2 linked regions of the Archangium violaceum genome follow. The main gene of each other region encodes a partner of the protein of the gene in region 2 in a complex. Links are inferred from orthologs where the notes say so. Each region holds a gene or a part of one and is shown on either strand. Other genes may lie near its edges.

Region 1 (2,938 bases), 2.1 Mb from region 2 along the record:
TGACACGACCTTCGGTGATGAGCTCTTCCGCGTGCCTGCGCGAGGCCACGCCCGCGCGCGCGAGGTATTTCTGTAAACGTTCAGCCGCCATTTCCGCCACCTTCCACTTCTTCGCCCACCCGTCAAGCGGGTTCGGACCCCTTGTCGCCCTCGGAGGGCGGCGGGGTCGGGTTCAGGATGCTGCTGGCCGCCTTCTGTGTCTGCTCCGCGGCGTCCATGGCCTGCTCCAGCTCCTCGAGCGCCGCCTCGGAGGCCGCCACGCTCTTCTCCATCCGCTTCTGGAACTCCGGGTCCGCCAACGTCTCCACGGTGCCACTGGCACCCGGAACGGCGGGCCGCTCCTTCTCGACGATCTCCTGGTGCTCCTGCGTCAGCTCGTGGAACTCGCGCAGCGTGGGCAGGGCGGACAGATCCTTCAGGGCGAAGAACTCGAGGAACTCACGGGTCGTCCCGTACAGCATGGGCCGGCCCACCTCCTCCTTCTTGCCCAGGATCTTGATCAACTTGCGATCCAACAGCGCCTTGATGACGGCGCCGCAGTCCACGCCGCGGATGTCCTCGACCTCGGGACGGGTAACGGGCTGCCGGTAGGCGATGATGGCCAGGGTCTCCACGGCGGCGCGGGTGAGGCGCTGGGGCTTCACGCGCAGGTAGCGCCGCACGTACTCCGCCGAGTGCGGATCCGTGCGGAACTGCCACCCGCCGGCCACCTCGTACAGGACCATGCCGCTGATGCCATCCCTGTGCACGCCGGAGATCTGATTGAGCGCCTCCTGGATCTTCTCGCGATCGATGCCCGTGGCCTCGAAGAGCTGGTCCAGGTCCAGGGGCTTGTCCGCCACGAAGAGCACGCTCTCCACGATGGTGCGGATGCGCTCCGGGGAGAGGTTGCGGCTCTTCTGGACGAGCTTCTCGAAGGACGTCTGGAGGTCCGGGACCTCGTCGGCCTCGATGGTGGCGACGTCGGAGTCCTCCAGCTCGTCCTCGTCGCCGGGACCGGTGACGGCGGCGATCTCCTCCTCGGTGAAGGGGCTGGGGCCGCCGGAGCCGCGCGGCGTCTTCGGGCCGGTGTCCTCGGGGCCGTTGTTACCGGTAGTCACTCTCGTCCACCTCCGATGGGAGCAGCCGCTCCAGGGCGTCTCCGTTGGGCGTGAGGATGATGTCCGCCAGGGGGGCCTCCTGGCGGACCTTGAGCAGACGCCTCTTCACCATCTCCAGGATGGCCAGGAAGGTAATCACCACCTCCTGCCGCGTCCGTTGCTCATCGAAGAGGCTCTCGAACGAGCAGGACTCCTGGCCCTTCAAGCGCTCGGCGATCCGGCGGATGGCCTCGGTGATGCTCACCTGCTCGCGCACCACCTCGTGCTGCAACTTGGGAGTCAGGCGCTCCAATACCCGGTCGAGCGCCTCGATGAGCTTGAGGACGGAGAACTCCTGCAGGCCCACCTCCTCCTCGGGGATGGGCACGGCCTCCACGGGCACCCGGCGCGGGAAGACGTCGCGCTCGAGGATGTCCTGCATGGCCAGCTGCTCGGCGGCGGCCTTGTACTTCTGGTACTCGAGCAGCCGGCGCACCAGCTCGGCGCGGGGATCCTCCGCCTCCTCCTGCTGGAGCTCCGCCACCGCGTCCACCGGCTGCTCCGCGGTGTCCTGGCGCGGCAGCAGCATGCGGCTCTTGAGGTGCGCCAGCGTGGCGGCCATCACCAGGAACTCGCCGGCGATGTCGAGGTTGATCTCCCGCATCCGCTCGAGGTGCTCCAGGTACTTCTCGGTGATGAGCGCGAGCGGGATGTCGAAGATGTCGAGCCGGTGTTCCTTGATGAGGTGAAGCAGCAGGTCGAGCGGCCCCTCGAAATTGGGCAAGGCGACCCGGAAGGCGTCACCCACACTGGTGGGGACGTCCGCCTCGAGGGTCTCCTCGGTGGGAGGGGTGCTGCGACGACCTGCGGTCACCGAACTTCCTTCACGGGGTCAGGGGATGCCGACGGCGCGGCGTACCCGCTGCATCAGGCGGGAGGCCTCGGCACGGGCGCGCTCGGCGCCATCCTGGAGGATGCGCTCGAGCTCGGCCGGATCGTTGATCAGCTCCTGGCGGCGCTTGCGCGCCGGACCAAAGGCGTCATGGAAGGCCTCGACGAGCAGCTTCTTGTACTCGCCGTAGCCCTTGCCGCCCGCTCGCCACGAGGCATCCACCTCTTGGAAGCGGGACTCGGGCAGCATCACCTTGAGCAGATCGTAGAGGGGCGCGTTCTCGGTGGGCTTGGGAGCCTCGACGGGCGTGGAGTCCGTCTTGATGCTCATGATCCGCTTCTTGATCTCCTTTTCGTCCCCGAAGAGCTCGATGGTGTTGCCGTACGACTTGGACATCTTCTGTCCGTCGATACCGGGCACCACCGCGGTGCTCTCCTGGATGCGTGCCGCCGGGAGCTTGAGGATGCCGGGGCTGTGCCCCTTCTCCTTGCCCTCGGGATCCTGGGGATCGTACCCGGGCACGTAGGTCACGTTGAACTTCACCGCCCAGTCACGGGCGAACTCGATGTGCTGGATCTGATCCCTGCCCACCGGCACGGCATCCGCGCTGTAGAGCAGGATGTCGGCGGCCATGAGCACCGGGTAGGCGAAGAGGCCGAAGTCCGGGCTGATGCCCTTGGCCACCTTGTCCTTGTAGCTGTGGGCGCGCTCGAGGTGGGCGTGCGGCACGACGGTGCCGAGGATCCAGTTGAGCTCCAGCACCTCCTTCACGTCGCTCTGCCGGAAGAGGATGGCCTTCTTGGGATCCAACCCGAGCGAGAGGTAGGCGATGGCGGCCTCTCGCGTGAGCTCCTCGGCGAGCCTGGGATCTCGCACGGTGGTGAGCGCGTGCAGGTTGGCGATGAAGAAATACGCCTCGCCCTCATCCTGCAGTTGGACGAACTGCCGGAGGGCTCCGTAGTAGTTG
Region 2 (8,436 bases):
CCGGATCTCCGGCGGGCAGACCAATGCCCAGGTGAGCTCCGGGGGCCGGGGTGAGGATGACATCGTGGACGAGGAGTCCAAGGAGTCCTTCCCGGCCAGCGACTCGCCGGCCAGGTACTAGCGACCACCGGACGGCTGGCGCACGCCCGGAGCTGGATTCCGGGGGGACGATTGTCTTCACTCGCGGTCCGTGAAACGTGCCGGACCGGCCCGCGCGTGCGCCGCCGGCCTTTTGTACCCAACGTGCTGACGCGGCTCGCCAGGATGTCGGCCAGACTGCATGTGCGAGCGGCCCCACACAGGGAGAAACCCTCCACCGATGAACTCGTCGTGAGACTGGAGGGTGGCCCCGCTCTGCGTCAGGCGCTCGCCCGCGTGCGCTTCTCCCCCACCCCGAATCGGCTCCGCGTCCTCTGGCATGAGGGGGACTTCACCGAGCGTCTGCTCTCTTGAATACCCTCACCCGGGGAGCACTAAAGCTTGCCCAAGCCCCACCAAGACCCATAAACAGGAAACTCCCGCGTCGCAGGCGGAGCTACCCCTCCGCCGCCCGGGTGGAGGGTCTACGCCAATGATCGAGGACAGGCCGGAGGTCACGCTCACCGCGAAGACGGGCGACGCCCGCTCGACACGGATTCAAGTGCGTGAGTGGACGGTGGATGTGGTGGCTGGCCCGGACAAGGGCAAGAAGGTCACCACGCAGGATGCGCTGCTGCGCGTGGGCTCGGACCCGGCCAGCGATCTGGTGCTCAGCGACCAGACGGTGAGCCGGCGGCACCTGGAGCTGGAGCGCACGGCACAGGGCATCATCCTGCGCGACCTGGGCAGCCGCAACGGCACCTTCCTGGATGGCCACCAGGTCATGCAGGTGCTGCTGCAACCGGGCGACAAGGTGCAGCTGGGCAAGACGAAGCTGGCCATCAAGCAGGAGTCGCGCGCCACGGAGGTGGAGGTCACGGGCGGAGCGGACGCCTTCGGGGGGCTGGTGGGCACCTCGGAGAAGATGCGCGTCGTCTTCGCGCAGCTGCGCAGCATCGCCCGCGAGGACATGAACCTGCTCGTCGAGGGCGAGACGGGCACCGGCAAGGAGCTGGCGGCGCGCGCCGTGCACCAGCACTCAATGCGGCGGCACGGCCCCTTCAAGGTGGTGGACTGCAACCTCATCACCGAGGAGAAGGCCGAGCGAGAGCTGTTCGGCGGCCTGCGCTCCAACAGCGAGGAGGAGGAGAAGGGCGCCAAGGGCGTCTTCGAGGCGGCCCAGGGCGGAACCCTCTTCCTGGACGAGGTGGGCGAGCTGCCCCTGTCGCTGCAGCCCAAGCTGCTGCGCGTGCTGGAGTCGCGCGAGGTGCCTTCTCTGGACGGAGCGCCGGTGCCGGTGGACGTGCGCGTCATCGCCTCCACGCACCGCAACCTCGAGGAGGACGTGCGCCAGGGCCGCTTCCGGGCGGACCTCTACTACCGGCTGGCGGTGGCGCGCGTGCGCCTGCCCCCGCTGCGCACCCGGCGCGAGGACATCCCCGTGCTGGCGCAGTCCCTGCTGCGCGGCATCAAGTCCTCCTTCGAGCTCACCCCCCAGACGCTCGCCCTCTTCGAGGGCTACGACTGGCCCGGCAACGTGCGCGAGCTGCGCAACGTGCTGGAGCGCGGCGCCCTCATGCAGGAGACGGGCAACGTCAGCTGGCTGGACTTCATGGCCCAGCCCCAGCGCAAGATGGAGGGCCAGCAGCCCACCACCAGCGTGGCCGCGTTGGTGACGGGCATGCCCTACCACGAGGCCAAGGATCGGGTGGTGGCCGACTTCGAGCGCCTCTACTTCGCCGAGGTCATGCGCGTGTCCAACTTCGACATGAAGACGGCCGAGCAGCACACCGGCCTGTCCATGCAAAGCCTCTACCGTCTGCTCAAGAAGAACGGTCTGCGGTTGAAGGATCTCAAGAACGCCGAGGGTCTTGATAAATGAGGCCCCCGCTGTCCCAACCCCAAGGGAGCTCCCAAGCATGATGCGCCGTCTCGCCATTGCCTCCGTCCTCCTCGCCGCGGGTGGCTGCGCCACCCAGGATCAGGCCCAGAAGAAGCCGCAGGGCCCGACCACCAAGGAGGAGCGGATGCGCATCACCAACCAGCCGCCGTTCGATCTGGCGGTGTGCCAGTCCAAGCCGCTCGCCCTGCCCCAACCCGTCAACCAGGGCGTCCTCGTGGGCGCGATGCTCTCCATCCGTCCCGAGGTGATGGAGTGCCTGGTGGACCCGAAGTCCCGCGGTGAAGCCGACACCACCCGCGTGATCGTGAAGACCACCGTGAACGACCAGGGCGGCACCCACGCCGTCTCCGGAGAGAACCTCACCCCCGAGGGCACCACGTGCGTGCAGAACGTGGTGAACGCGCGCGTGCCCATCACCGCCCTGCCCAAGGGCGCGCAGCCGGTGGAGTCCGAGAGCTCCTTCATCCACGAGGCGACCAACAGCCCCAGCGTCAAGTTCGGCATCAACCCGGGCTCTGACTTCTCGGGCAACGTGCGGCTCGCCCAGTCCTCCTGGTGCGAGTGCTACGCGGGCTTCGGCGAGAAGACCGCGCCCATCCTCAAGGCCAACGTGGAGCTGGCGAAGGGCTCGGCGACCGCCACCAACATCACGTTCGACCCGACGGGAACCCCCGAGGGTGACCAGCTCGCCGCCTGCCTCCAGGCCAAGATGATGGCCGTGCCGGCGCAGCTGGATGTGGACCAGCTGAAGTTCCCCTACCGCTTCGTCCATTTCAACTCGCGGGCCACCACGCCCGCCGCGGACCTGCCGCCCGAGCTGCGCTTCTTCCAGCTCGAGTTGGAGCGCAACCAGCGCTCCGCCGATGCCGCCGTCGCCTTCGGCGCCCGCGCCAACGCCGCCGAGGCCTATGACGCCATCGTCACCAGGTACCAGAAGACCAAGGACTGGAAGCTGGTCGACGAGCTGAAGGCCAAATGCAAGGCGCTCGTCGACTCCGCGCAAGGCTGGGTCAACGCCATCGACTCCCAGCTCAAGGTCGACCAGGCCACCCTGGCCCTCGCCCAGGAGCTCAAGGCCAAGGATCCGGCCTGGGCCGAGGTCGAGACGAAGACCCAGGTGGTCATCGGCAACACCGAGCAGGACCTGAACAACGCCCAGAAGCGCCTCGCCGCCGACCAGGGTGCCTGCCCCAAGGAGCGCAAGTAGTCCGCGCTCCGGCCTGAGCACCCGGGCCTGAAACGAAGAAGGCGCGGGACCTGGAATCAGGTTCCGCGCCTTCTTCTTTGCGGGCTCCGCGGGGAGAGTGATTACGCTGCGGTGATGTTGTCGTTGGCGGCCTTGGCCTCGCGCAGCTTCACGCTCACCAGCTTGGAGATACCCGGCTCCTCCATCGTCACGCCGTACAGCGTGTCCGCCACCTCCATGGTGCGCTTGTTGTGGGTGATGAGGATGAACTGCGACTGCTTGCTCATCTCCTTCACCATGTCGTTGTAGCGGCCCACGTTGCCCTCATCCAGCGGCGCGTCGACCTCGTCCAGGAGGCAGAAGGGCGTCGGCTTGATGAGGAAGATGGCGAAGATGAGCGCCACGGCCGTGAGCGCCTTCTCACCACCCGACAGCAGGTTCATGCTCTGCAGCTTCTTGCCGGGCGGCTGCGCGACGATCTCCACGCCGGGCTCTCCACCCTGCCCCTCGTTCGTCAGCACCAGGCTCGCCCGGCCGCCGCCGAACAGCCGCGGGAAGATGGCCTGGAACTTCTCGTTGACGATCTCGAACGTCTGCTTGAAGCGCTCCCGGCTCGACGCGTCGATGCGGCGGATGGCCTCCTGCAGCTTCTCCATCGACTCGGCCAGGTCCTTCTTCTGCGTCAGCAGGAACTCCGAGCGCTGCGACAGCTCCGTGTGCTCGTCGATGGCGGTGAGGTTGATCTCCCCCATCTTCTCCACCTGCGCGCGCAGCTCCTTCAGCTCCTGCTCCGCCTCCTCGCTCAGCGACGGCAGCATGTGGTAGCGGTGCACCTCCTCCTGCAGCTCCATCCCGTGCCGCTCGCGGATGCCCGCCACCAGGTGCTCCAGCTCCAGGGCGATCTCCCGCTCGCGCAAGGTGATCTGCGACAGGCCCTGGGTGAGGCCATCCAGCTTCGTGCGCAGCTCGCGCAGCACGTTGTCCTGCTCGCGAACCTCACCCGAGGCCGCGGCATGGGCCGTGCGCCGCGCCTCGAGTCCCTCGGAGGCCACACGCAGCTCCTCGGCCTTCCTGGCGCGCTCCGCCTCCGTCTCGGTGATGCGGCGCTGGAACTCCACCACCCGCGCCGAGCCCTCGCGCACCGTGGACTCCAGCTTGCGCACCCGGCCGGCCATCTCCTCCTTCTGGGCCAGCAGGCTCTCCAGCTCCTTGCGCGCCGACTCGCCGCGCTCGCCACCGGCGGCCACCTTCACCTTCAGGCTGGTGAGGTTGCTCGTGGCCGTCTCGGCCCGCTGCCGGAGCGACTCCAGCTCGCCCACCAGCTGCTTCACGCGCTCCTCGCGGCCCTCGCGGTCCGCCTGTCCGTGCGTCACCTCGCCCCGGCTGTTCTCCTCCTCGTGCGCCAGCCCGTCGTACATCTGCGTGAGCTGCTCCTCCTCGGCATCCAGCGCCCGGAGACGGTCGCGCACCCGCGCCAGATCCTCGCTCGCCTTGTGCAGGTCCTTCTCCTGGCTGGCGAGGCTCAGCTCCTCGGCGTGCTGGTTCTTCGCCAGCCCCTTGAGGACGTCCTCCGAGTCCCCCATCTGCTTCTGCAGGGTGTAGTGCCGGGTGAGGATCTCGTTGTAGCGCTCCTCGACCCGGGTCACCTCGGCGGCCAGCTCGGCGATCTCCCGTTTCTTCTGCAGGGCGCCCACCGCGGCGCCCTCGCGCTCGCCGCCGATGATGGTGCCATCCGGGCGGAACACCTCACCGTCCAGGGTGACGAGCGTGCAGCAGTTGCCGCCCTCGGCCTCCGCGTACGCCTTGGCGGAGGCGATGTCCTCCACGATGACCACGTCCCCGAGCAGCAGCTTCACCACCGGCTGGAGCGACTCCTCGCACGTCATCTCGTCGAGGGCGAGCGCCAGCACCCCGGCGCGGGACATGTCCGGCTGCACCACGGAGGGCACGCGCTCGGGCGGGGGCACGGGCAGGAAGCTGCCCCGGCCTTCCGCGGCCTCCTTGAGGTACTCCACCAGCTCCACGCCCTTGTCGCGGCTCTCGACGACGACGTGCTGCAACCGCTCGCCCAGCACGGCCTCCACCGCGCGCTCGAAGCGCGGCGTGGTGGAGATGACGTCGGCCACCAGGCCGAAGATGCCCTGCGCGCGGGCCTCCTCGCCGGCGCGCACCATCACCGCGCGCACGCCCTTGTCGAAGCCCTCGTAGTCCTTCTGCAGCGCCTCCAGCGAGGCGAGCCGGCTGCGCTTGTCGCTCAACTCCTCGCGCAGGCCGATGACCTGGACCTCGTTCTCCATGAAGGCCTGACGCGTGCGCATCAGGGCCTCCTCCTCGTGGCCCTTGCGCTCGGCGAGCTCCAACGACAGGTGGCGGCTGTCCTCCACCCGGCGGGCCACCTGCTGGCGCACATCCTCAAGCTGCTTCTCCTGCTCGCGCAGGGCGTCCGCCTCGGCGCGGTTGCGGGCACGCCGGGCCTCCAGGTCCGTCTTCTGGCGGGCCAGGTTGACGAGGTTGCTCTCGTGGTTGGCCAGCCGGCTGGCCACGGTGACGAGCGCCGCGCGCTCCTGCTCCAGCCGCAGGGAGATCTCCGTCTGCAGCTGGCTCACCCGGCGCAGCTCCTCCTGCGCCACCTTCATCGCGACCTCGTCCTCCTTCCACGAGCCGGCGATGGAGCTGAGCTCCGCCTCGCGCGAGGCCATGGTCTCGGCCACCTCGGCCTGACGGGCCTTGAGCGCGTTGAGCTCGGTCTCGGACTGGGCGACGCGGGCGGTCGTCTCCTCCAGGTCCTTGCGCCAGTAGGCCAGGTCCTGGTCCGCGCGCTGCAGGGCGCTCTCCAGCGTGTGCACGTCGGCGGAGAGCTTCTGCAGGGCCTCGGTCTCGGCCTCCAGCGAGGTGCGGCGGTTGGTGATGACGAGCTCCAGCTCGCGCATCTTCTCCAGGCCCTCGCGCTCCTCGGCGCCCACGCTGCCCAGCTTCTCCTGGAGCACCTTGGCCTCGGCGTGCAGGGCCAGGAAGCGGTGCGAGGCCGAGTGCAGCTCGATCTCCCGCATCCGCGTCTTGAGCTTCTTGTACTTCTCCGCCTTCTTCGCCTGGCGCGAGAGGCTCTCGAGCCGGCGCTCCAGCTCGGAGGTGATGTCCGTGACGCGCAGGAGGTTGGCCTGGGTGGCCTCCAGCTTGCGCTCGGCGGCCTTGCGGCGCGACTTGTACTTGGTGACGCCCGCGGCCTCCTCGATCAGGTGGCGCCGGTCCTCGGGCTTGCTGGAGACGATGAGACCCACGCGGCCCTGCTCGATGATGGAGTAGGCCTTGGTGCCCACGCCGGTGCCGAGGAAGAGCTCGGTGATGTCCAGCAGGCGGCACGTCGTCTTGTTGATGAGGTACTCGGAGTCGCCGCTGCGGAAGAGGCGGCGCGTCACCGTCACCTCGGTGAGACCGGAGAGGTGGGCCGGGAGCGTGTCCGTCTCGTCCACGTGGAAGGTGAGCGACACCTCGGCCATGGACAGGGGCGGCTTGGACTCCGAGCCGTTGAAGATGACGTCCTCCATGCCGCGGCCGCGCAGGTTCTTGGCGCTCTGCTCGCCCATCACCCAGCGGATGGAGTCCACCACGTTCGACTTGCCGCAGCCGTTGGGGCCGACGATGCCCGTCACTCCGTCATCGAACGTGAAGACGCTGCGCTCCATGAACGACTTGAAGCCGGTGATGTCCAGCCGCTTGATTCGCATGTGAAACGGGCTCCCGAAAGGTGTCCAGGCAAGGGAGGAATCGCGCCAGAGGCCGAAAAATCGGCCTCGGAGCGTTCAGACGAGTAGCACGCAGGATCTCAGCCGATCAAGCATGACCCTGCCATGCGTGACGATATGCGAGCAGGCAAGCATGGCGCCCACCGGCCTGACGACCGGGGGGTCGTCCGGGAGGACATGGACCCTACCTCTCCTCGATTTTTTCCGGAGGCGACCTCCGCTCAGGCCCCTGCCCGCCCTCTCGCCCCACGTTGGAGCAACCCGGGCATAGCAGAAGGGTCTGACACGGCCGCCGGGCAGGCGGGCGGCCTGGGGTCACACGTCTGACGGGACGAGGGGCTCCGGCTCACCTCCGGGGAGGGAGACTCGGAGCCGTCGATGGGGAACGCGCGGTGGGGATCAGCGCTTGAGGCGCTTCGTCCACTCGAGACAGGGCGCCTCCACCCAGGTGTACAGCACGTGGGCGGCGACGATGCTCGTGGCGTAGACGGCCCCGAGGAACGCCAGGGCGGCCAGGTCCGAGGGCGGAGCGACGCGCACCTTCACGGACAGCAGGAGCAGGCACAGGGGCACGTGCACGAGGTAGAGGCTGTACGAGGTGCGGCCCAGGTACTGGAAGGGCCGTGCCGCGAGCCAGGAGTAGAGCCGATGGCTCCGTCCGGCCACGTAGAGGAGCGAGCTCGTGGCGGCCGTCACGAACACGCGGCTGTCGAGCTTCCACGCGAACAGGGCCCACAGGCCGATCACGAAGGTGAACCAGACGGCGCGAGGCAGTCGGCCCTCGAGCGTCCACCACGTCAGTGCGCCCGCCAGGAAGACGAACACGTGGGGAGGCAGGTAGATGACGTGCGTCACGTGGGACCGCATCTGCAGCAGGCCCGTGGGCCAGGCGAGCGACAGCACGAAGAGGACCGAGAAGACCAGGGGCAGCGCGCCCTCGCGGCCCGACCAGCGGGAGAGCGCCTGGGCGAGCCCCAGCAGCACCGCGAACGCCAGGTAGAACTGGAACTCGATGCAGAGGGTCCAGAAGGCGACGTTGACCTGCCCATAGCCCACGAGATCCTGCAGGTAGAGCAGGTGCGAGAGCAGGTGGGGCACCGAGGGCAACCCCGCGGGCTTGCCGGTCATCACGCCGCGAAGGAGCAGGAAGCCACAGAACAGGCCGATGGCCACCCAATAGGGCGGATCCAGGCGCAGCGAGCGGCGGAGGATGAACTGGCCGATGCCCCGGGGTGACAGGTGCGTGCGGCGCAGCGAGAAGGCGATGACGAAGCCGCTGAGCACGAAGAACACCTCGACGCCGCGGTGCCCGAAGTGCGCCAGGCGGACCATCCACTCGGATACCACGCCCGCCCCGGCGAACGTGAAGAGGCCCACGGCATGCGGCAACACCACGGCGAGCGCGGCGAACCCGCGCAGTCCATCCACCAGCGTCATCCGGCGGGCGGACGTCCCCGCCTCTCGGGAGGGCTCGGCCTCCAGGCGGACGGACGAGGGCCCGGAATCGGCCGGGCCCGGCGTTTCAA

The links. Proteins that work in one complex are often made in the same cells at the same time.
Region 1: the proteins of smc (region 2) and JQX13_RS42000 are in contact, whole or in part, in a crystal structure (PDB 3ZGX), measured with the Bacillus subtilis proteins. The link is inferred for Archangium violaceum from one-to-one orthologs.

The regions. Positions count from the first base shown.
Region 1 is NZ_CP069338.1:9,938,019-9,940,956, forward strand. What follows is about bases 21-2,938. They hold JQX13_RS42000 (segregation and condensation protein A), read right to left. Parts: upstream 1,954-2,938; coding sequence 1,087-1,953; downstream 21-1,086. Other genes in these bases: JQX13_RS41990 (pseudouridine synthase), read right to left, coding at 21-91; scpB (SMC-Scp complex subunit ScpB), read right to left, coding at 123-1,100; trpS (tryptophan--tRNA ligase), read right to left, coding at 1,972-2,938. Also shown: more of JQX13_RS41990, read right to left, coding at 1-20. UniProt on the Bacillus subtilis protein: Participates in chromosomal partition during cell division. May act via the formation of a condensin-like complex containing Smc and ScpB that pull DNA away from mid-cell into both cell halves.
Region 2 is NZ_CP069338.1:7,857,152-7,865,587, reverse strand. What follows is about bases 3,090-7,268. They hold smc (chromosome segregation protein SMC), read right to left. Parts: upstream 6,893-7,268; coding sequence 3,290-6,892; downstream 3,090-3,289. Other genes in these bases: JQX13_RS33735 (hypothetical protein), read left to right, coding at 3,090-3,188. In the rest of the region: JQX13_RS33745 (hypothetical protein), read left to right, coding at 1-121; JQX13_RS55615 (hypothetical protein), read left to right, coding at 331-453; JQX13_RS33740 (sigma 54-interacting transcriptional regulator), read left to right, coding at 572-1,960; more of JQX13_RS33735, read left to right, coding at 1,998-3,089; JQX13_RS33725 (acyltransferase family protein), read right to left, coding at 7,310-8,436. UniProt on the Bacillus subtilis protein: Required for chromosome condensation and partitioning.